3 regions of the Gardnerella sp. c17Ua_118 genome follow, and region 1 is predicted to be linked to each of the others. Evidence: riboswitches for the same ligand, from Rfam matches in the RefSeq annotation. Region 1 holds a riboswitch; each other region holds the start of a gene.
What was found. Region 1 has a riboswitch for thiamine pyrophosphate ahead of NYP69_RS01120 (ABC transporter permease). Riboswitches for the same ligand answer to the same signal wherever they lie in the genome.

Region 1 (7,559 bases):
CAAACTTAAAGCATAGTTACGAATTGTTGATATAAGACCAATACAGCAAAGAAATACAACAACTATCATGGAAACAAATACGATTGAACCAGAAAACAGCTTCTTTTTTTGAGGCTGATTTGATTCGTCAACTGTATTTGCAATCATGCGGCGATTTCTTAAAATCATACTTCTAAATTACTTTGAATATTCGACGTGACGCACACGCGCTTATAAGATTGCGGCCAACAGCACAAGGCCACTGACCGCAATCAACTCTTAGCTTTATATTAAGCTTATTATTTAGCTTTAGTCTTTATAGTTTTGACTTTAGATTACTCCATTTGAGCTTTGCTCAAAATCATATCTGCAGAATGTTGCAATTTTTGCAACTCTTCTTGAGTCAAATCAAGCTGGCATTGCTTAACAATTCCTTCTCTACCAACAATTGCTGGATAAGAAAGATAAGAATGGTATTCTTCGCGATAGTTAGAAACAGGCATTTGCTCTTTAGAATCCGAAAGAACTGCATCCACTAAACGAACTGCAGCAGCAGCAATACCGTAGTTTGTGTATTTCTTTCCGTAGAACACTGTAAATCCGCCTTCGCGAGTTTCCTCATCAATAGCGTCTAAATCCATGTTCTTTTCTTTAATAAGCTCTGTTATAGGCTGCTCAAAGACTTTAACTGTGGACCACGCAACAAATTGCGAATCACCATGCTCTCCTAAGCTATATCCCTTAACAGCCTTTGGATGCACGCCAAAGAACTTGCCTACTGCACGATGCAAGCGCGCAGAATCAAGCAAAGTGCCAGTTCCAATAATCTTTTCGTAAGGAAGACCAGTAGCTTCCTTGTAAAGCTGGCAAATAGCGTCGCAAGGATTAGTTATGTCGATTAAAACACCGTGGAATCCAGAAGCCTTAATCTTTGCACCAACTTCTGCAACTTCCTTACGATTATATTTAAGCTCTGCAAAACGATCTGGATGAGGAACGTCCAAAAGCTTTATGTGACCCAAGGCGCTTACGATTACTTCTACGTCTTTTAATGCTTCATAATCATTAACAGTAATATTAACGTTAAAAGGCACATTATCCATTGAATCTTCAAAATCCAATGCGTCGGCATTCACCTTTGCCTCGTTTGTATCATAAAGGTACAAATCATCAGCGTGACCGCCAACAACAAGTTGATGCGCTACTGCTGCACCAACGTTTCCCATGCCTATAACTGCGACTTTTCTCATATGAAACATCTCCTTCCGTTTTTAGTTTTCCATAAAAAATAGCACTATTTTGATGAGAATGAAAGTAATTTTAGAAAAATTTATATATTTTTTCAAAAAATCGCTAAAATATACGAAAAACGGCCAATCGCATGAATGCGACTGGCCGAATTATGCTACAGTCTAGATCTTAAACAAGACTTACGTAGAACTTATAAAAGCTCTAGCATATTACTTCATATACTTCTTGCAAGCCTTGAATGCGCTGTAACCAGCATACTGAGCGGTAGAACCAAGCTCTTCCTCAATCTCAAGCAAGCGGTTGTACTTAGCAATACGCTCGCCACGAGCAGGAGCACCAGTCTTGATTTGGCCAGTGTTCTTAGCAACAGCAAGATCAGAAATGGTGGTATCTGGGGTTTCGCCAGAACGGTGGGAAACCATAGAAGTGAAGCCATTCTTGGTTGCAAGCTCAATAGCGTCGAGAGTCTCAGTAACGGAACCAATCTGATTCAACTTTACGAGCAAGGAGTTAGCTGCTCCAAGCTCAATGCCCTTAGCCAAACGCTTTGGATTAGTAACGAGCAAGTCGTCACCAACGAACTGCAAACGATCGCCAAGACGCTTGGTGATTGCTGCCCAATCATCCCAGCCTTCTTCCTGGAATGGATCTTCGATAGAAACGATTGGATACTCGTTAATGAGCTTCTCGTAGTAATCAAGCATGTAAGCAGATTCACGCTCTTCGCCGTCGAAACGATACTTGCCAGTTTCCTTGTTGTAGAACTCAGAAGAAGCAACGTCGAGGGAAATACCAATCTGCTTGCCTGGCTCGTAACCAGCAGCTTCGATTGCATCCATAATGTACTTCAAAGAATCTTCGTTGGACTTCATCTTTGGAGCGAAGCCACCTTCGTCGCCAAGACCAGTTGCCAAGCCTTCCTTCTTCAAAACGTTCTTTAAGGTGTGATAAACCTCAACGCCAGCGCGCAAAGCGTCGCTATAAGTAGCAAAACCGTATGGAGAAATCATGTATTCCTGAATATCGGTTGCAAAATCAGCGTGAGCACCACCGTTCATAATGTTCATGTTTGGAACTGGAAGAATGTGGCCATTTGTACCGCCAATGTAGCGATACAAAGGAAGCTCAGCAGACTCAGCAGCAGCATAAAGAGCAGCAAGAGAAACGCCAAGAATAGCGTTTGCTCCAAGCTTGCCCTTGTTTGGAGTGCCATCAAGCTCGATCATTGTTTCATCAAGAGCGCGCTGATCAGAGGCATCCATGCCAATAACCTTTGGAGCGATTACTTCGTTAACAGCCTTAACTGCTTCCAAAGTACCCTTGCCTTGGTAGCGAGACTTATCGCCATCGCGACGCTCCCAAGCTTCTGCCTCACCAGTTGAAGCACCAGAAGGAACTAAACCAATTCCTTGAGCGCCATCTTCGGTCTCCAAATAAACCTGAACAGTAGGATTTCCACGAGAATCCAAAATTTCGCGTGCATATACGCTTTCAATAGCTGCCACAACTACTCCTTATTTATCTGTTGGTTGTGTAACATATTTAAGATTAATGCGTTTTATGGACGTTATTTAATAACGTAAGTCGTTAAGCATACAAGCCTATATAATCTAAGCTTTTGTTAATTTGTCCACACCTTTGTACAATAATAACAAACTGGCACGGGGTGCAATTATTTGCTTGATTGTAATTGCTGAGATTATACCCGTCGAACCTGATATAGCTAGTACTATCGAAGGGAATGTCGAATGGTTAGCCATTGTAAGAGCATGCTAAAAAATGCATCTTCTTCACTACGTTTATGTGTGCCATGGCTTTCTACACTTGTCATACTTATTGGATGGTTTTTAGCTACACTTGGGCCTAAAGAGACTAGGCACATTCCATCACCTGCAGAAGTAATTAACGCTTTTCAAGAATTAAACTCAGAAGGTTTAATTTGGCCTTCGTTGGGAATTAGTTTTGCAAGAGTTATTGCAGGATTATGTTTAGGAATGATAATTGCAGTTCCAGCAGGAGTTATTTCGGGTAGCACAAAGCTGGGCGACATTATTATTAACAAGCCTGGCCACATGCTACGGTCTGTTCCTTTTACTGCACTAGCACCTTTGCTTATTATTTTATTAGGCATTGGTGAGACTATGAAAATAGCTCTTATTGCTATAGGCGTATTTGGAACGTTCTACGTAAATATGAGGGATGGAGTTCGTAATATTGATCCCAAACTCTTGGAATTAGCTCGCGCATACAAAGTAAATAGCAAAACAGTATTTTTCACAATTCTTCTTCGAGGAGCGCTACCTAACTTTATGACTGCTTTGCGCTTTGCAATATCAGTGTCTTGGGTGGCATTGGTAACGTGTGAAACAGTCAACGCTTCAAAAGGAATTGGATATGTTCTTGCAAGATCACAAGAATTTTACAGACCAGATCAAATGCTGCTATGCATAGTTTTATACGCGATTGCAGGTCTACTTTCTGAAGGAATTGCAACACTTTTAGAAAAAATTTGCATGCCTGAGCGACGTTCATCCATCGTTAAACTCAAACAAAACTAAGAATATTAGCAAAATAATTAGGAGAATAAAATGGCTAAATTCGCATTATCTACAACAAGCAAGCGAGCATTAGCAGCTTTCTGCGCGCTTTGCACAGCAATCACCCTAGCATCATGCGGAAGCTCGAACAGCAAAACACAAGCATCATCCGCAAAATCTTCCACAAATACTACTAAGCAAGTAAAAGAAGATACTGGAACTTTAAGAGTAGCATATTTGACTTCTGCAAATTATTTAACAACTCTTTCAAATAACACAAAGATGGCAGATAAGATCTTTGGTAAGGCAAAGGTTACATTTAGCGGGCCATATGTTCCTCCAGAAGCAAACACTGCAGTAACTTCTGGAAACGCAGACGTAACAACCACAGGATCTGGCCATTTTATTCATTTTATCTCCAAAGGCCAGCCATGGGTTGCTTATGCTATTAACTATTACAATGGAAACGCTCAAGGAATCGTAGCAGCACCAAATAGCGGAATCAAATCGCTTAAAGACTTATACGGAAAGAAGATTGGAATTATTGCTAAAGGTGGAAGTGGAGATTATATAATTCACAAAGCTTTTGAAAAAGCAGGACTTGACCCATCTAAAGTTCAAGAAGTAGAGATGAGTCCAAAGAACTTCCATGCAGCATTCACAACTGGTCAAGTTGATGCATTAGCAACCTTCGATCAGAACTTTGCTGCAGCTCTTGCAACTCCAGGATCAAAACTTCTAGTCACTGCAAAAGATTATGGAAATATTAACTTCGGAATCCAAGTTGCATCTGCTGAATTTGCTAAAAAGCACCCACAGCTATTAAAGAAAATGTATCGTGCTTTAGTAGAAGAAGGTAAAAGAGTTAAGAAGAAGCATTCGATTATTCTTGATATGTATAAGAAGTTTGGTGCATCCGATGAAACAATGAAAGAATTAGCTAAGTTTGACATTCCGCAAATTCGACCAATGAATGCAGAAACTATGAAAATGCTTAAACAACAAGCTAAGGAATATGTTAAATACGGATTCATTAAAGAAGTTCCTGATTTCTCTAAAGCTGTAATCGACTGCAGCAAGTAAACGATTACTAATTGTAATTAGAGTACGACTTTAGAATACGACTATGTTTAATAGCATTTTTCATAAGCGTAGCAATGTAGAAGTTTCCAAAGAATCTACTTGCAAATCAAATATTAACGATAGCGATTACTGCGTTAGTATAGAGAATCTGGGCATTTCTTTCGCAAGTGCAAAAGATAAAAATACAGAAAACAATTTTGCAAATAATTCTTCTTTTGTATTGAAAAACATTACGATGAGAATTAAAAAGGGCGAATTTGTTTCACTTATTGGTAGATCGGGATGCGGAAAAACTACGCTTTTGAAAATAATTTCAGGACTTCTTACTCCTAGCGAAGGCAGCATTCACGCAACAAGCCGTCAGGCTATTGGTTTTCAAGATGCACGCCTAATACCGTGGCTTTCTGTAAACAAAAATGTTGTTTTTGGCATGGAAGGAAGCAAGCAAGATCTTAAGAATATTGCGCAATTAGCGCTTTGCCAAATGCGCCTTGTTGGTTACGATAATAAGTGGCCTTCTGAGCTTTCTGGAGGCCAACAGCAACGCGTATCTTTAGCAAGAGCTTTAGTTAGAAGTCCTGAATTATTGTTGCTTGACGAGCCTTTTGGAGCTTTGGATGCTCTTACGCGTTTCGATATGCAAGATTTGCTTAATAATCTTCAAGCTAAATATGGCTGGACTACACTTATGGTTACGCATGATATTGCGGAAGCTGTAAGACTTTCTAACCGCATTCTTATGATAAAAGATGGCAAGATTTATAAGCAATGGAACATTGATCGCGAGCATCTTGACGCTCAAAATCGCCCTGTAAATCATAGTGAAATAGAAGATGAGCTTAGAGAAGCTTTGCAATAAGTAACTCGAAAATAATGTGAATAAAGGCGACTGCAAAAATAGCGGCCGCCTTTATTTATAAACAACGCAATAATTTACTTTACCAAGCTAAATCTTCAAGAAGTTGACGCACCCAATCAAGTATTTCGCGCTCACTCATTGCGCTAGTTCCAAGTGAAGATTCAAAAGGCGATTGAATAATAAGCGTATGAGTAAGCGGACGATACTTAACTCCGCGGTAAATCCTTTGCAAACGCATCCACAACGATTCTTTTGGATCTAAACCAATAACACGAACCGATTTACCTTGAGAGCTAATTTGCGTAATACCAAGATCACGAGCCTTAAAACGCAAGCGAGCAACATCGCACAATATGCTAAACGCTTCAGGCGGCTCACCAAAACGATCAAGCAACTCATCTCGCAACTCTTGCAAATCCTTATTATTGTTAGCAGAAGCAAGCTTACGGTACGCTTCCAAACGAAGCTTGTCGGAATCAATATAATCAACTGGAATCGAAGCTTCAACAGGCAAATCAATAGACGTGGAAACAGTTTCTTTATGCTCTGGCTCTTTGTATTTTTCAACAGCTTCACAAACCATTCGCACGTATAAATCAAATCCAACGCCTTCAATGTGGCCACTTTGCGCATTGCCAAGCAAGTTTCCAGTGCCTCTAAGCTCCAAATCCTTCATAGCAACATCGAATCCAGATCCAAGAGCAGTATATTGAGCAATTGTTGCAAGGCGATCATGCGCTTGTTGAGTCATAGGCTTAGTAGGATCGTACAAAAAGTATGCGTACGCTCTCTCACGACCTCTGCCAACGCGCCCGCGCAATTGGTGAAGCTGGCTTAAGCCGAATCTGTCTGCATGATCCACAATAAGCGTATTAGCGTTAGAAATATCTAATCCCGTTTCAATAATCGTAGTGCAAACAAGAACGTCAATATCTCTATGCCAAAAATCACGAATAATAGTGTCAAGCTGCTTCTCACCCATTTTTCCGTGCGCAATCGCAACTCTAGCATCTGGAACAAGTTTTTGAATATTAGTCGCGACCTTACTAATATCTTCTACTCGATTGTGCACATAAAATACTTGGCCACCTCTAAGCAACTCTCGCTTAACGCAAGCTGCCACTTGCGCGTCTTCGTAAGCTCCAACATAAGTCAAGACTGGCAAACGGTCTTCTGGAGGCGTAGCAAGAGTAGACATTTCGCGAATACCCGTAACAGCCATTTCAAGTGTTCGAGGAATTGGCGTTGCAGAAAGACTAAGAACGTCTACGTTTGTGCGCAAAGCTTTCAAAGTCTCCTTGTGCTCAACGCCAAAACGCTGCTCTTCGTCTATAATCACCAAACCTAAATCCTTGAATTTTATGTTTGGATTCAAAAGCTTATGCGTGCCAATAACAACATCAACTTCGCCTGATTCAAGGCCTTGAATAGTATTGTTAACCTCTTTTTCGCTTTGGAATCTACTCATTGCAGCAACAGTTACGGGGAATCCAGAAAAACGATTAGTAAAAGTCTCGTAATGTTGTTGAACTAAAAGAGTTGTTGGCGCTAGAACAACCACTTGCTTTCCGTCTTGAACTGCCTTAAAAGCAGCGCGCACAGCAATCTCGGTTTTACCAAAACCAACGTCTCCACAAATCAGCCTATCCATTGGAATTGGCTTTTGCATATCTTGCTTAACTTCGTCAATAGTCGTAAGCTGATCTGGAGTTTCTTGGTATGGAAAATCATCCTCAAGTTCTTTTTGCCAAGGAGTGTCTGCGCTAAAAGCAAATCCGCTGCTAGATGCTCGTGCAGAATAAAGTTTAATCAAGTCTTGCGCAACTTCTTGAACAGCTTTTCTCGCTTTT
Region 2 (7,559 bases), 830 kb from region 1:
TTGTGTTAAAGGCTGTTTTTTGACTGAAATAAGTGGAACTGAATCATGTGATGCCTGCTGTTGACTATCATCAACTGCTCTACCAGCGCACGCAGTAAGCAAACACGCCGGCAGAGCAGCCAACAAGAATACTTTCGTAAACTTACGCATAACACAAAGCTCCTTACTCACCAAACTCGTAAACGCATAGAATGCGTTGAAACGAGCCTCTCAAACTAATCCAAAATAAATAAAGTGCTTGATAATGCTACGATTAACGCTTTTCTGATTACCACTTTATTTAGAATTTCAGCTTTTGCTTAATAGCTTATAATCGCCGTAAAGAGTTTGCATCATACTAAATGATGATTTTTATTTATGATTCTTGAAGCTTGCGTAATACCAGAGAATAATCTATTTTGCATAGAGTTTATACGTTACTGAGTGATTGACTTGCTCAGAGATCTAATATCACTCTATTAAATCACCGCTTAAGGCTATCCTCGTTAAGCAAAAATCGAATAGATCCATAACCGCAATGCACACACTTCTATCTGATATTTTCCAAAGTACTTTGGGTTTTGCAAGATAGGAAGATAATAAGATAGAAAAAATAGGAAGATAGTGCTAGCGAATTTAGGTAACTTTTTACTACTCACGATTTAAGTCTTAAGCAAATCGCCTGCACATTTGCGCTACTCAGAAAATCAACAATAACAGACATAGCACAGTAATAGACATGCGTATTACAAAAATGCGCTGACGCTTTGACACGTCTTCAAATCTTCTAGATTTTGTTAATAAAGACGAAGTCAACGCATCAGCGCTATCAAGTTATCAAGCTATCAAACCATCTACCTCAATGCTCTATGAGCTTGATTAAAGAATTCATACTCGTAAATGCATGAAGTCATATATGCTTGAGCAGCAAGAATTCGAGCCTGTGGGCCAGCTTCTTCAAAAGCTCTCTCAACAAATTTAACCGCCATTCTTACACCTGACTCAAAATCATGAGAAGAATACATTGAAATCCAATCATGATATGGGTTTTCAGGAGTATTATTTTTGACTAAAATTTGCCCCACTTCTTCATAAAGCCAATAGCATGGCAATATGGATGCAGCTCCAATCACGTAGTCTTCTGCCATTGTAGAAGCAAGTAAGTGATTTACGTAAGCTAATGTTACTGGCGAGCAAGGCGCATCAATGCTTATATTTCTGCTTCCAAGCCAATCTCTGTGCAACTGCGATTCCGCTTCTATGCACATAGCTGCGCCCGTAGCCCAATGCACTCTAGCCTCATTATCTGGCGTTTTAGCTCCAACAGCAGCTAGCGCGCGCGAATAACGCTTCAAGTATTCAGAATCTTGACTTATGTAGAAAGCAAACAAGTCAGAGTCAAGCGTTCCATTGCCTAAAGCCTCAATAAATGGCATTTTCATAATGTTGTTATCAACATCTGCACTAGCATCCCATAACGCTTGAGTCCAAGGACCACACGGCTCCACATTTGGCTTTCTAGCCTTGCTATGAGCTTTTATGACTACGCTTTGCGGAGTTAATCCATCTAAGCCATTCGCTTGCATATGCTCCCAAGGAGTTGACGAAGAATCTAATTCCAAACGATAATTACGAGCCGCATGGTTCACAGGCCCATGACCTTTTCCAACATGCAAATCTTTACCGCAAGCAATAGCTTCGTTAAGCCATCTTGACGACCACGCTAAAGCATTCGCTACAGTACTGTAATCGCTTAGCTTCTTTCCTTCTCGCAACGCTAATCCTATGCGCGTAGCGAGCGAGGAAGATAGCGAGCAGCCAGTGCCATGCGTTGTTGTTGTATCAACTCTAGGGCAAGGAACGTGCACTCTGTGACCATCTGGGAACACAACAGTATTTCCAGCATCTTCGCTTGTTAAGTGGCCACCTTTAACAATAACAATAGTATTGTTTTTTGCACTCCACTCGCTTGCTTGAGCATAAGCTTCTTCAAAATTGGATGCAGGCTGTTTATCGCATAATACTGCGAGTTCAGGTATGTTTGGCGTAATAACATCCGCAAGAGGCGCAAACTCGCGCATTGCATCTTCTGCAGACTTTTCAAGCAGCCTATCTCCCGAAGTTGCTACCATAACTGGATCTAACACAACAACAGGAACAGGATGATTTTTAAGCCAATTTTGAACTAGGCTAATATATGATTTGTCTCCAAGCATGCCGATTTTTACAGCATCAATAGTTACGTCATCAAATACTGCTTCTAGTTGCGCTTGCAAAAAGTCGGTTGGAGGAGTATAAACTTCGCGCACACCGCAAGTGTTTTGAGCAACCAAATTAGTTGTTACACACATTCCAAATCCATGTGATGCCGTGATTGACTTTAGATCAGCTTGGATTCCAGCTCCGCCTGTTGGATCAGTTCCAGCAATACTTAGTACGCGTGGAATAATCGGGTCTTCTAAAGATGGCAAAGAAGATGGCCTTAGGCTTGAATCATATAATTTAGAAATTGATTGCAAAGGTGCTTGAGCTTGCGAAAATTGATTATTCATTATTTTTATTCCTTCGTAATAGCATCGCGTAATTTGCGCGCTTCTTCGCAAGGATTTTGCGCAAGCATTAGAGCAGATACTACGCATAAACCATCTATTGAAGTGCTTTTAATAGGGAATACCGTATTTTCGTTAACGCCGCCAATTCCGAGCGTACTAATGCCGAGTTCTTTAGCGCGTTTAGCAATCTTTTCTACTCCTTCAACACCTAAAGCAGGAGCAGCGTCTGGCTTAGTGGCAGTAGGCCAAATCGGACCTATTCCAATAACATCAGGCAATGCCACATTTTCTTTAGCACATTCGTTATAAACGTAATCTAACTGTTCTAACTTTTCTATAGAAAGCCCAACCATCCATTCTGCAGGAATAGACTTACGCGCTTCAATATAAGGCGTATCTGTTTGCCCAACATGCAAGTTGAGTCCTAAGCTTTTAGCGCAATCTATACGATCGTCAACAAAAATCGGCACGTTTCCGCAACCATTAGCAAGCATTTTGTCTCGAAAGCTTTGAGCTTTATTATTAAAAGTTTCGCTATTTGCGTACTTATCGCGCAATTGAACTACGCTTGCTCCGCCTTTAACGCAATCAACTGCAATATCTTCTTCTGCTCGATTGCTCATCTTTGGGTCTGTTATAAAGTATAAAGACCAATCAACAGGGTCGAGTTCAAATTCAATATTCGCTAGTTTCAGCATCTCGTCTGCGCTCAAATCCATAAGCGCATCCATCCATAATGTTCTAAATGTACCTGGCGATGTTGAGCGTTGTGCTGCCCAAGTTCCTGCTGCAGCAGCGTGCACGTGAGCGGCAACTGTTGCTGCAAAAGGTCGATTTCGATTTGCTCCAACGTATGCTGCCACCAATGCGCCAAGAGAGCAGCCCGTTCCGACTACTTTCGTCATTATCTCGTGACCGCCCGAGACTCGTGCCGAGCATCCGTGACCATAAATAGCGTCTTTTTCGCCAGAAATAGCCACTACCGAGCCATAAAGTTTAACTAGCTTCTTAGCTGCTGCAACTGCCGAATCAACCGAATCTCCAGCATCTACTCCCTTACCGCCGCTTTCTTCTCCAGCTAAACCTAAGATTTCGGAAGCGTTTGCACGAATTACAGTAGGATGACTTTTAACGATTTCGCGCGCGTATTGCGTGCGTGGAGCTAAACCGCCAACTGCAACTGGGTCAAGAACCCATGGAGTGTGTGCTTTTACAGCTCCGCGAATTGCAGCATCCATAGATTCTTTGTCTACTGGCCTGTAGGTTCCAATGTTTACTAATACACCAGATGCGATTTGAGCAAATACTTCAGCTTCTTCTGCGTCTACGACCATTGCTGGCGATGCTCCAGCAGCTAGCAGAACGTTTGCAGTTATTTCTTGAACAACATTATTCGTTACGCAATGTGTTAGCGGATTTTTTGCGCGTAAAGCTTCGATGCATTCACGTACATCTTGCATGAATTGCTTGCAACGAGCATTAGTTGAGAATTCACTATTTTTAGAGCACGACACAGTAGTCATGATTTTCCCTTCGCTAGTACTAACTAGATCAGGTTCAACGGGTATAATCTCAGCGCTTATGCGCACCCCGAACCCATATTTGACTATATATGTTCGTTATGACGTTATTTACGCGCGACGACTTGGTTTTAAGTAATAAAAAAGCGGGGAGTCGAAACTCCCCGCTAGAAAGAATAATGCGGCAGCGTGTTAGTCTCCCACACCCTATCGAGTGCAGTACCCTCACCGTGTCAGGCCTTAGCTTCCGGGTTCGGAATGGGACCGGGCGTCTCACCTGAGCCATGACCACCGCAAAACTAGATTATACACTCGCATTAAGCGAGTGGCAAGCTGGCGGTTTGGGAACCGGACATGAACGCGAGCAAACAGAAGAAACAATCATCAAAATCAACAACTTAACCATAATCATGATCGCTTAACACTCCCTAATGTTAAGAGAATTAAACGATAAGCAATACAAGTAGTATCACAATCGCCCATTAGTACTGGTCAGCTCCACCCCTTACAGGGCTTCCACATCCAGCCTATCAACCACGTGTTCTACATGGGGGCTCACACACAAAGTGCAAGGAATGCTAATCTTGGAGCAGGCTTCCCGCTTAGATGCTTTCAGCGGTTATCCCTTCCAAACGTAGCTAACCGGCAGCGCCACTGGCGTGACGACCGGCATACCAGAGGTTCGTCCACCCAGGTCCTCTCGTACTATGGGCAGGTCTCCTCAACATTCCAACGAGCGCAGAGGATAGAGACCAAACTGTCTCACGACGTTCTGAACCCAGCTCGCGTGCCGCTTTAATCGGCGAACAGCCGAACCCTTGGGACCTGCTCCAGCCCCAGGATGCGACGAGCCGACATCGAGGTGCCAAACCATCCCGTCGATATGGACTCTTGGGAATGATCAGCCTGTTATCCCCGGGGTACCTTTTATCCGTTGAGCGATGCCACGTCCGTACGCCGGCACCGGATCACTATCTCCGACTTTCGTCCCTGCTCGACCCGTCAGTCTCACAGTCAAGCCCGCTTGTGCGATTACACTCAACACCCGATTGCCAACCGGGCTGAGCGGACCATTGAGCGCCTCCGTTACTCTTTAGGAGGCAACCGCCCCAGTTAAACTACCCGCCAGGCACTGTCCCTAACACGGATAACGTGTCGAGGTTAGACGCCAGATATGGAAAGAGCGGTATTTCACTTATTGACTCCACGCAAGCTAGCGCCCACGCTTCACAGCCTCCCGCCTATGCTACACGATCCACACCTAACGACAATACCAAGGTATAGTAAAGGTCCCGGGGTCTTTTCGTCCTTCTGCGCTTAACGAGCATCTTTACTCGTACTGCAATTTCGCCGGGCTCCTGGCCGAGACAGTGGGGAAGTCGTTACGCCATTCGTGCAGGTCGGAACTTACCCGACAAGGAATTTCGCTACCTTAGGATGGTTATAGTTACCACCGCCGTTTACCGGGGCTTAAATTCACCGCTTCGCCAAAGCTAACGGATCCTCTTAACCTTCCGGCACCGGGCAGGCGTCAGAGCGTATACAGCGGCTTACGCCTTCGCACGCTCCTGTGTTTTTGGTAAACAGTCGCTACCCCCTAGCTTGTGCCACCCCCAACAGCTCCGCTTGTAAAAAACATCACCATCAAGGGTCTCCCTTATGCCGAAGGCACGGGAGTAATTTGCCGAGTTCCTTGGCCAGGATTCGCCCGATCGCTTCGGTATACTCTACCAGACCACCAGTGTCGGTTTAGGGTACGAGCGGAATCACACCTCACGTTGAAGCTTTTCTCGGCAAGCAGGATCACCGGAATCAGCCATACGGCCTACCCATCACGCCTCAGCTTAAACATCCCCCGGATTTACCTAGAGGACAGCCCACACGCTTAGCCACGGAAAACCACCTCCGCAGCCGGCTACCTACCTGCGTCACTCCCACGCTAACCTACTACCGATACGCTCCCAACACTAAACCAGAAGAAAACCCCGAAAGGCAATCAACCAGAATAACGAAGGTTAGTACTCTCAGATTCAGTTCGAACGGTGTAACACCGGTACGGGAATATCAACCCGTTCATCCATTCGACTACGCCTGTCGGCCTCGCCTTAGGACTCGACTCACCCGGGGACGACGAACGTGGCCCCGGAACCCTTAGTCATTCAGCGGACAGGATTCACACCTGTCTCTCGCTACTCATGTCTGCATTCTCACTCCCGTATAGTCCACGACAAGTTCACACTGCCGCTTCACCCCATACAGGACGCTCTCCTACCCCGCGTGAAAAAATCACGCAGCCGCGTCTTCGGTGGCGTGCTTAAGCCCCGCTACATTGTCGGCGCGGAACCACTAGACCAGTGAGCTGTTACGCACTCTTTCAAGGATGGCTGCTTCTGAGCCAACCTCCTGGCTGTCTATGCGACTCCACATCCTTTCCCACTTAGCACGCGCTTCGGGACCTTAGACGACGATCAGGGCTGTTTCCCTTTTGACGACGGAGCTTATCCCCCGCCGACTCACTGCCATGATAAACCTAACAGGTATTCGGAGTTTGGCTGCTATTAGTACCCGGTATGGGCCCGCAAGCATCCAGTAGCTCTACCCCCTGTAAGCAATAACATGACGCTGCACCTAAATGCATTTCGGAGAGAACCAGCTATCACGGAATTTGATTGGCCTTTCACCCCTAACCCCAAGTCATCCCCCCAGTTTTCAACCTAGGTGGGTTCGGTCCTCCACACGGTCTTACCCGCGCTTCAACCTGCTCAGGGCTAGATCATCCCGCTTCGGGTCCAGGACATGCGACTAAAACGCCTTTTAAAACTCGCTTTCGCTACGGCTCCCCCACCCGGGTTAGCCTCGCCACATACCACTGACTCGCAGACTCATTTTTCGATAGGCACGCCGTCACCCCACAAGAAGGCTCCGACGGATTGTAAGCGCACGGTTTCAGGAACTATTTCACTCCCCTCCCGGGGTGCTTTTCACCTTTCCCTCACGGTACTAGTACACTATCGGTCAGACAGGAATACTTAGGCTTACCCAACGGTCTGGGCAGATTCACGCGGGATTCCACGAGGCCCGCGCTACTTGGGAATAAACATAAAGAGACATCGCACGACCTGCTACGGGGCCATCACCCTCTACGGCTGGGAATTCAATCCCATTCACATAACACGATGTTTTATCACTCTCCTCAACCCCGTCAGAGGCTGAACAGTCAATCCCACGACCCCGAATACGCAACACCTGACGGTTATCACACGTACTCGGTTTAGCCTGATCCGCTTTCGCTCGCCACTACTCACGGAGTATCCTTTCCTGCAGGTACTGAGATGTTTCACTTCCCTGCGTACCCCCCACAAAAACTGTGGTGACCACCCATAACAGTGGCCGGGTCTCCCCATTCGGAAATCCTCGGATCAAAGCCCACTCGGCAGCTCCCCGAGGCATATCGCAGCCCGTCACGTCCTTCATCGGTCCTGTCTACCAAGGCATCCACCATACGCCC
Region 3 (7,559 bases), 490 kb from region 1:
CAATCGAAATTCCAGCTGCATACTTTATTATTAGTGCTTCAAAACGAGGCATAAGCCAAGGTGCAGATGCAAACAATCGTGCGTGAGCAAGCTCTCGCAATGCTAGATAATTCATAACTTCGTTAATGTCTAATCCCCACTTTTTTGCGTAATCTATGCAATTGTAAGGAACAAGACCGCCTGCAGGGTTTTTAAGAAGTGAAATACCTTGATCAAAGCTTCCGCGAATCTCGTGAGATAAATTTCCAGCAGCATATCCTAATTGCATTGCAAAAGACGTGTTAGCAAGAAGGCTCATCATTTGTTCTGGCTTTTTTACGCCATCTGGCATAGGTATTGGCATAACGCCGTCGTATAATCCTTCTACTTCTAAGTCTTGGTCTTCTCCAAATTTTTCGGCAATAACATCCGAAAAAGCGTTACTAACCGATTTGGCAACAGGGTTTGCAAACTTAATCCACGAATCTATAGTTCCATTAACCCAGTCTTCTCTTGAAAGAACATCGGGGGTTCCAGATACTGGATTTAGATTGCAATTAGCGTCTAGCCATAAGTTTGCTTCACTTAGCGCTCTTCTTGTTGCATCTGCAACTTGTGCGTTTACTGTACCTCCATCTCCAGTTGCTTTTTGGCAAGCAAGCAATTGAGCAAGTCTTTTATTGATTGGACCTTCTTTAAGTGTTTCCGTCATCTCAAAAGGCGTGTTTAAGCCGCCATTGGCAAAGGCACTCATTAACGAATGAACTTCTTCTGGAGATGGAAGGCCTCCGTTTGAACATCTTGTAAGAATGTCATCGCGAACTTCAAAAGGAAGATTTTCAAAGTTAGACCAAGCTCTTTCTCCTTCTTCGGGGCCAAAGCAGCTAACAAGCCATTGGTGAATTTCTTCTTCGCTCATATTCAATCCTTATGAAGTTTGTACCTAAGTTAAATATATTTGCGTATATTTTATGTTTGTTTACATAGTTTTTAACTATACAGTTTTAACCACGTATAAAAGATTCTACTCGATACATGGTGATTTTTGCTAATAAATTAATAATGTGTATAACTTTTTCAAATTTTTTCAAAAACCGCATCTTGTGAGGGTTTTTAGAGTGTAGGTTATGCACATTTACATATACTATTAATTTTATGCCTAATAAGATGCCTAATAAGATTACGTACGTGTTTAATAAAATCAATAGAAATATATTCGCTACTCTTAAAAATACTGTTGGGGATCTTATTGAATATTTTTCCGCTAAGTCATTTAGGTATTTTGTTGGGTTATTTATTGTAGTTATGTCGATTATCGCGCTTTTTCTACCAAGTGCGTATGTTGTTGAAGAACCTGGGCCAACTCAAGATGTTCTAGGAAAGTCTTTTGGAAAATATGTGATTAATGTTAAAAATAGCGCTGTTAAGAATACTGACTATAAATCTTCGTCAAAAAGTGGAAAGCTTCTTTTAGTAACAGTAAATACGTCTGGAATACCAGGTTACGAGATTCCAAATATATATGCGATTGCATCTTGGTTTGATTCTAAAAAGCAAGTTTTACCTAGAGAAGTTCTTGTTCCAGTAAATCAAAACGCAAGTGATTATAAAAAAGAAACAAATAAGCAAATGACTTCTTCGCAATCTTCTGCGCAAGTGGCGGCTTTGGATTATGCGAAGAAGCATCTTAATGTGAATGTAAAAAACGTAAAAATTAAGTTGCATATAGACGATATTGGTGGACCTTCTGCAGGCATGATGTACGCTTTGGGTATTTTGAACAAGCTTACAAACACAGATTTGACTGGTGGAAAAATAATCGCTGGAACGGGAACCATTGATAACTCTGGGAAAGTTGGGGCAATCGGCGGTATTCGATTAAAGATGATATCTGCAAAAAGAGACGGAGCTAAATGGTTCTTATCGCCAAACAGCAATTGCAATGAAGTTGTTGGGAATATTCCGCAAGGCTTAAAAGTTGTAAGCGTAAAAACATTGGATGACGCATACAAAGCGTTAGTAAAAATAAAGGCTGGGAAGAATCTAGATTCTTTAAGAACTTGTAAAGCGGAAAGTGGGCGATGAGGGACTCGAACCCCCGACATCCACCGTGTAAAGGTGGCGCTCTAGCCAGCTGAGCTAATCGCCCGCTTGAAACAAGATACAGTATGGTGTGTACTAGAACGTTGATTTGTGTTTTAGGCGTGTTTTGCGCATATATCATTTGCGTGTTTGCGTGTGTTTTGTTTATGCGTCTTAACAATCGCGTAAAGTGTAATGAATACGAATCTGTTCAGGAGGTCTATTGTTTATGGCGAGTAAACCTGATACCGCGCGTAATTCTTCAGGTATTGAGCGTGTAGGTAAGCGCAAGAAGGGTTACAGCGTAGAGCAAGTTAATGATTTTCTTGAGCGTGCTCATTCTTTGTATGAATCTAGCGACATTAGTCTTACTCAAAAAGATATTCAAGACGTATCTTTCGATCTAGAAGATGAAGGATATGCTATTCCTCAAGTAGATGCTGCTCTTTCTAGATTAGAGCGTGCAGTTGTAGATAAGACTACGCAGTACGAGATTTCTAATCGCGGCAAGGTTGTTTGGAAGGCGCAAGCAGACGAAGAATATAGAGTTTTGCTTTCTCATTCCCAGCGCGATTATAAAATGCGCTTTGATTCCGCGCAATCGCGTAAGCCTTCTTACGATAAAAAACAAGTAGACAATGTTGTAAATAAGTCGCTAGATAAGATTGCTGTTCTTCTTGGATATAATCCAGTTTGGGGAAGCAGTTTAAGTGATTTAGACAAAATTGACGCAATGTTTGTTTCTAATGTTCTGTTTACTCAACGTTCTGGAAAACGGGGATATGACGAGCGTCAGGTGGATTATTATCTAAATGCTTGCGTTCGCTTATTAAGCAGACTTGAGTCTTATGATCGAGTTGCCAAGTATACAGACTTTGATCCTAGTGATTCTGTTGATTCTGCTAATTTTGGCGTTTCTGCTAAGTCTAATAATGATTTACAAGAAAATGTTGTTTCTAAAACATCTTCTGCGCCTAGTGTTGTTGAACCTAGTGTTGTTGCGCCTAGTGCTGTTGAACCTAAGGCATCTCCAGCTCCCTCTCCATTAATGCCTCCAGCAATTCCTCCATCTATTCCTGTTGAGCATCATGCACAGAAGGCGATTTTTACTCCTCACTCTGCGAGTGTTGAAGCTAGTGACGATACAGACGACGAAATGTCGCAAGCGTCTACTGTTATGCCTCCAGCATTCCCTCCGTCTTATGCTCCTAATGCTGCTTCCAATAATTCTGATGCTAACAATAATGATTTTGGCAAAGAAAAAGTTGCAGAAAACAACGCGAATGCTGCGAATAATGTTAGCGCGAATAATGCAAATGCAAATAATGTAAGTGCTAACAGTGCGAATGTGAACAATGCAAATGATTCTAAATCCATTGGAGATTTGAATCTTTCACTTCTTGCTTCGCCTAAGTTCGAGCCTTCGCAAAGTCTTAATTTAGATATTCCAGATCTTTCGTTCCCTGTTATGAACCATTTTGACACTTCGGTTGAAGATTCTTCTCGCGAAGCAAATAATGATTCAGATGATTTTGACGATACTGGCGAATCTAATTTTGGCGGATTTGTAAACCCAAATCATAATTAATAATCTATTTTTCACTTAGATTTAGGGATTATATAAGCTAAGAGTTATTGATTAATGCCGTTATATAACGATGAAGCTGTTGTTCTTAAGACTTTTCCTCTTGGGGAAGCTGATCGAGTTATTGTTATGCTCACTAAAAAGCATGGCAAGGTTCGAGCTGTTGCAAAAGGTGTAAGGCGGTTAAAATCTAGATTTGGTGGGCGCTTAGAGCCATTTATGCGTGTTAATGCACTTTTTGCAACTGGCAAAACTTTTGATGTTATTTCTCAAGCGGTTTTAGTTTCGCCTTATGCTGGTAGCATTTGTGCGGATTACAATCTGTATAGTTGTGCTAGCATGATTGCAGAGATTGCGGACGATTTAGTCTCGTCTCACGCGCAATATTCGGATTCTTGCTCACAATACAATCTTCTTATAGCTGCTTTATCTGCTCTTTCTAAAAGTTTGCATAGTGCTGAATCAATCGCGCTTTCGTACGTTTTAAGAGCATTGCAATTAGCTGGATGGTCTCCTAGGTTAAATGAGTGCGTTATTTGTTCAACACGCAATGATTTAGCCTATTTCTCGGCAGCTAGTGGTGGAGTTATGTGCTCTAAAGATCATGCTTTAGAGTCTATTAAGTGCAATGATTTAGCGCGTTTTCAAATGATTTCATTAATTAATGGCGATTGGCAAAATTTAGACGGAACAAGTATAGACGATTTAACATCTAAATGCGTTGAACAATGGTGTGAATATTGGCTAGAAAAGCCTATTAGATCTATGCGTTTAAGCGAAAAAAATTCTAATTCGCTGTATTTTGATTAGAGTTTCTATTATCTTAATGAGCGATTTTGTTAATTTTATGTTTGAATTTTATAAAATATGTCCTAGCTGTCTGATGCAATATGAATGATATCAGGCACGGGTGCTCTTTTAAGAGCTGAGAAGATTACTGTCTAACCGTTTAACGTGAATCGGGTAATGCCGACGTACGGAGTTTTCTGCAGGGTCGCCTTTGTTTGATTGGTTAAAGATGAAAGGAGACCCTAATGGGTACATCTGTTGAAGAAGAGACCGTGCGTCCATCCTTGCGCTGGAACGTGGCTGATGTTACGCTCACGGTTGTTATTGCTGTAGCTTCTGGTATTATCTTCTGGGGCATCGGCTTGATTAGTGAGCCTATTTCTGCTGCTCTTAAGCTTATTCCAGTTCCAGGCGTTAGCGCATTGTACTATGGTTTGTTCTACTTCGCTGGTCCTTTAGCTGCTATTATGGTTCGCAAGCCAGGCGCTGCACTATTCGGCGAGTTTATTGCTGCAATGGTTGAGTTGACTGTTGGTAGCCACTGGGGCGGTATTGGTACCGTTCTTCCTGGTTTTGTTCAGGGCTTGTTCGCTGAGTTTGCATTCTTGTTTGTTATGTATCGCAAGTGGAACGTTGGTTTGACTGCACTTTCTGGCGCGTTAGCTGGTTTGGGTGGAATCGTTTCAACCTATCCGTTCTACTACGCAGGTGTTCCAATCTTCGGCGCATTCATGATGATTCACACACTTTGCAGCATGATTTCTGGTGCTGTAATTGGTGGTGTAGTTATGTGGTACTTGTACAAGGGTATTGCTGCTACTGGCGCATTGAGCCGTTTTGCTTCTGGCAAAGAAGTACGCGCTTAAGTCTTAACTTTTGCTAGTAAGATTTGATTTGTGGGCGGGGAATTACCTCGCCCACTTTTGTAAAGTCGCAAATAAAAGTGGCAAATAAAGTCGCAAGTTAGCAGCGCGCAAAAGTCGCAAATAAAAGTCAAAATAAAATCACAAATCACTATAAAACAAAGGAGTTAATATGCTAAGAGTACGTCTTGAATATGTGCATCCATGGACGAATCACGCAGGTATGTATCTTGCAAGAAAGCGCGGATTGTACGCACAATACGGATTAGATGTAGAGTTTACAAGCACAGATACGGAGCGCGGAGATGTTCCAGCATGCTTGGAGCGTGGAGAAGTAGATATAGCTCTTATTCGCTTAAATCAGCTTTTGGCTCATCAAAATGGTGCAAACAAGCTAACGTCATTTGCTGTAATGAATCAATCGCAAATTGGCGGAATCATAACAAATAAAAACACGGGTATTACGCGATTTAAAGATCTAGAAGGAAAGCGCGTAGTAATCCCTATGGGCGTTAAGCGCTTATACACAGAGCTTCAGCAGGCTGTTGCTGCCGACGGAGGTGACTTTAGCAAGCTGATTACAATTGACCCAGGCCCATGGGAGCCAGACATTCGAGCTGTAGAACGCGGAATGTGTGATGCGTTTATTAACGTTGCTTGGTGGGAGCCATACCAGGGTTCGCTTCCATTTGACCAAGTTGTTGTTCTTCCATTCGATTCTATTGGCGTAGCTCCGCATCATTCTTACTATGTTTGCGCTCGCCAAGAGATGATTGAGCGAAATCCGCAATTAATACGCAACTTTGCAAGCGCAACAGTTAAGGGCTATGAACTTGCAGGAAAAGACCTGCAGGCTGGCGTTGATGCTTTGCAAAATGCGCTTTGCCATATTAGCCCAGAGGCTTTGCGCGCCTCGCTAGACGAAGTGATTCCGTCTTGGTACGACAAGAATGGTCGTTGGGGTACAGCAGACATGGCTTTGGTGGAAAACTACACTCGTTGGATGGGTGAAAATGGCCACTTAAGCGTGCCTCTTGATTGCGCGCTAAAGAGCCTAGAAAGCGGATGCGTAACAAACGAGTATTTGCCAGAATAGTCGGCCAGCATGTGCTTGAATCGCAAGCAACCGTGCATAAGCTAGTTGGTGTCAAATAATCTGCGAAAAACAATGAGCCTGTAGTAAATAATTTGGAGCGAATATGGAAAACGAAAGCAACGACCCTCAGCTAGATATTGTTGCTCAAAGATGGGCAAATGTTGATTTAGATGAGGCAAATATTGTGTGTTCTCTTTTAGAGAATCCGCTAGAAGCTGATTGCGTTTTAAGCCATAGTTTGCGCCCGATGGCTGCAGGTTCATTGATTCGCGCGCATTACAAAGATGATTCGCCAAAAAAATCGCAAAGTTTAGACGTTTATATTAAAAGATGCAGCACAAAAGTTAGGCAAGCAAGCACAATTAGGCCGTATCATCGTTTTGCTGAGCATCTTTTAAAAAATAAAATAAGCACGCCAAAGTACTTGTATTTTAACAAAAATAGCGAGTTTTTAGGTTTAGAAAAGAATACTGCTGGCGATATTTGTGGCGATACTTCTGGCAATATTTACGTAGACGGCACTCTTCTTGTAATAGGTGATTGCGCTTACGAAGTGACTTTAAAAGCTAGCGGAGAAGATAGATACAAAGACGCGTACACTTGGGATCCGCCTAAAACGTGTGAAGAAGCCAAAAATCTTGGAGTAATGATGGCAAAAATCGCCTTAGCTTCGCAAAGTTTTGACGAGCCAAATCCTAAGGAAATCAACGCTTTTCAATCAAGATTTAGTCTTTGTGCAAGCGAAGATGTGCAAAAAGCTGCAGAAGTTTGGTTAAAAAATAGACCTGATTTAGCAAAATTCTTAAAAGAGCAGAATCGTGATTTTGTAAAAGATTTAAGTGAATTTGCTCCAACATGCAAAAAAATTTACGATTTGGGGTATGTGAATCTAAAAAAGCAGTGGACTCATGGAGATCCGCATATATCTAATTTTATGTGGAAAGATAGCTCTCCAAGCGCAGTATTTGACTTTGGAATGGCGTATAAAAACACAGCAATCTACGATTTGGCAATGACTTTAGAACGCAACACAATTCAATGGGTAGATATTGCGAATGGCAAAAAAGATTCATTTAGAACAGACTTAGCAGAAGCAATTTTGCAAGGATATGCTAGCGTTCGGCCATTAACAGATGTTGAAAAAGAGCTGCTTCCGCTTGTTTTA

Region 2: linked by a shared signal. The riboswitch ahead of thiM (hydroxyethylthiazole kinase) and the one ahead of NYP69_RS01120 (ABC transporter permease) in region 1 are both predicted to bind thiamine pyrophosphate.
Region 3: linked by a shared signal. The riboswitch ahead of NYP69_RS03100 (ECF transporter S component) and the one ahead of NYP69_RS01120 (ABC transporter permease) in region 1 are both predicted to bind thiamine pyrophosphate.

Annotation. Positions count from the first base shown of each region.
Region 1 is NZ_JANUYT010000001.1:254,481-262,039, reverse strand. Features, by position in the region: gene NYP69_RS01135 (FtsB family cell division protein) at 1-168, opposite strand, end outside; gene NYP69_RS01130 (L-lactate dehydrogenase) at 315-1,229, opposite strand; gene eno (phosphopyruvate hydratase) at 1,440-2,735, opposite strand; TPP riboswitch at 2,883-2,989, shown strand; gene NYP69_RS01120 (ABC transporter permease) at 3,000-3,788, shown strand; gene NYP69_RS01115 (ABC transporter substrate-binding protein) at 3,819-4,850, shown strand; gene NYP69_RS01110 (ABC transporter ATP-binding protein) at 4,894-5,709, shown strand; gene mfd (transcription-repair coupling factor) at 5,789-7,559, opposite strand, start outside.
Region 2 is NZ_JANUYT010000001.1:1,085,899-1,093,457, forward strand. Features, by position in the region: gene NYP69_RS04270 (efflux RND transporter periplasmic adaptor subunit) at 1-150, opposite strand, end outside; gene NYP69_RS04275 (bifunctional hydroxymethylpyrimidine kinase/phosphomethylpyrimidine kinase) at 834-2,531, opposite strand; gene thiM (hydroxyethylthiazole kinase) at 2,537-4,054, opposite strand; TPP riboswitch at 4,043-4,134, opposite strand; rRNA gene rrf (5S ribosomal RNA) at 4,231-4,347, opposite strand; rRNA gene NYP69_RS04290 (23S ribosomal RNA) at 4,515-7,559, opposite strand, start outside.
Region 3 is NZ_JANUYT010000001.1:746,476-754,034, reverse strand. Features, by position in the region: gene NYP69_RS03125 (zinc-dependent metalloprotease) at 1-898, opposite strand, end outside; gene NYP69_RS03120 (YlbL family protein) at 1,147-2,064, shown strand; tRNA gene NYP69_RS03115 (tRNA-Val) at 2,055-2,128, opposite strand; gene NYP69_RS03110 (DivIVA domain-containing protein) at 2,291-3,649, shown strand; gene recO (DNA repair protein RecO) at 3,704-4,456, shown strand; TPP riboswitch at 4,543-4,644, shown strand; gene NYP69_RS03100 (ECF transporter S component) at 4,681-5,301, shown strand; gene NYP69_RS03095 (ABC transporter substrate-binding protein) at 5,471-6,394, shown strand; gene NYP69_RS03090 (phosphotransferase enzyme family protein) at 6,498-7,559, shown strand, end outside.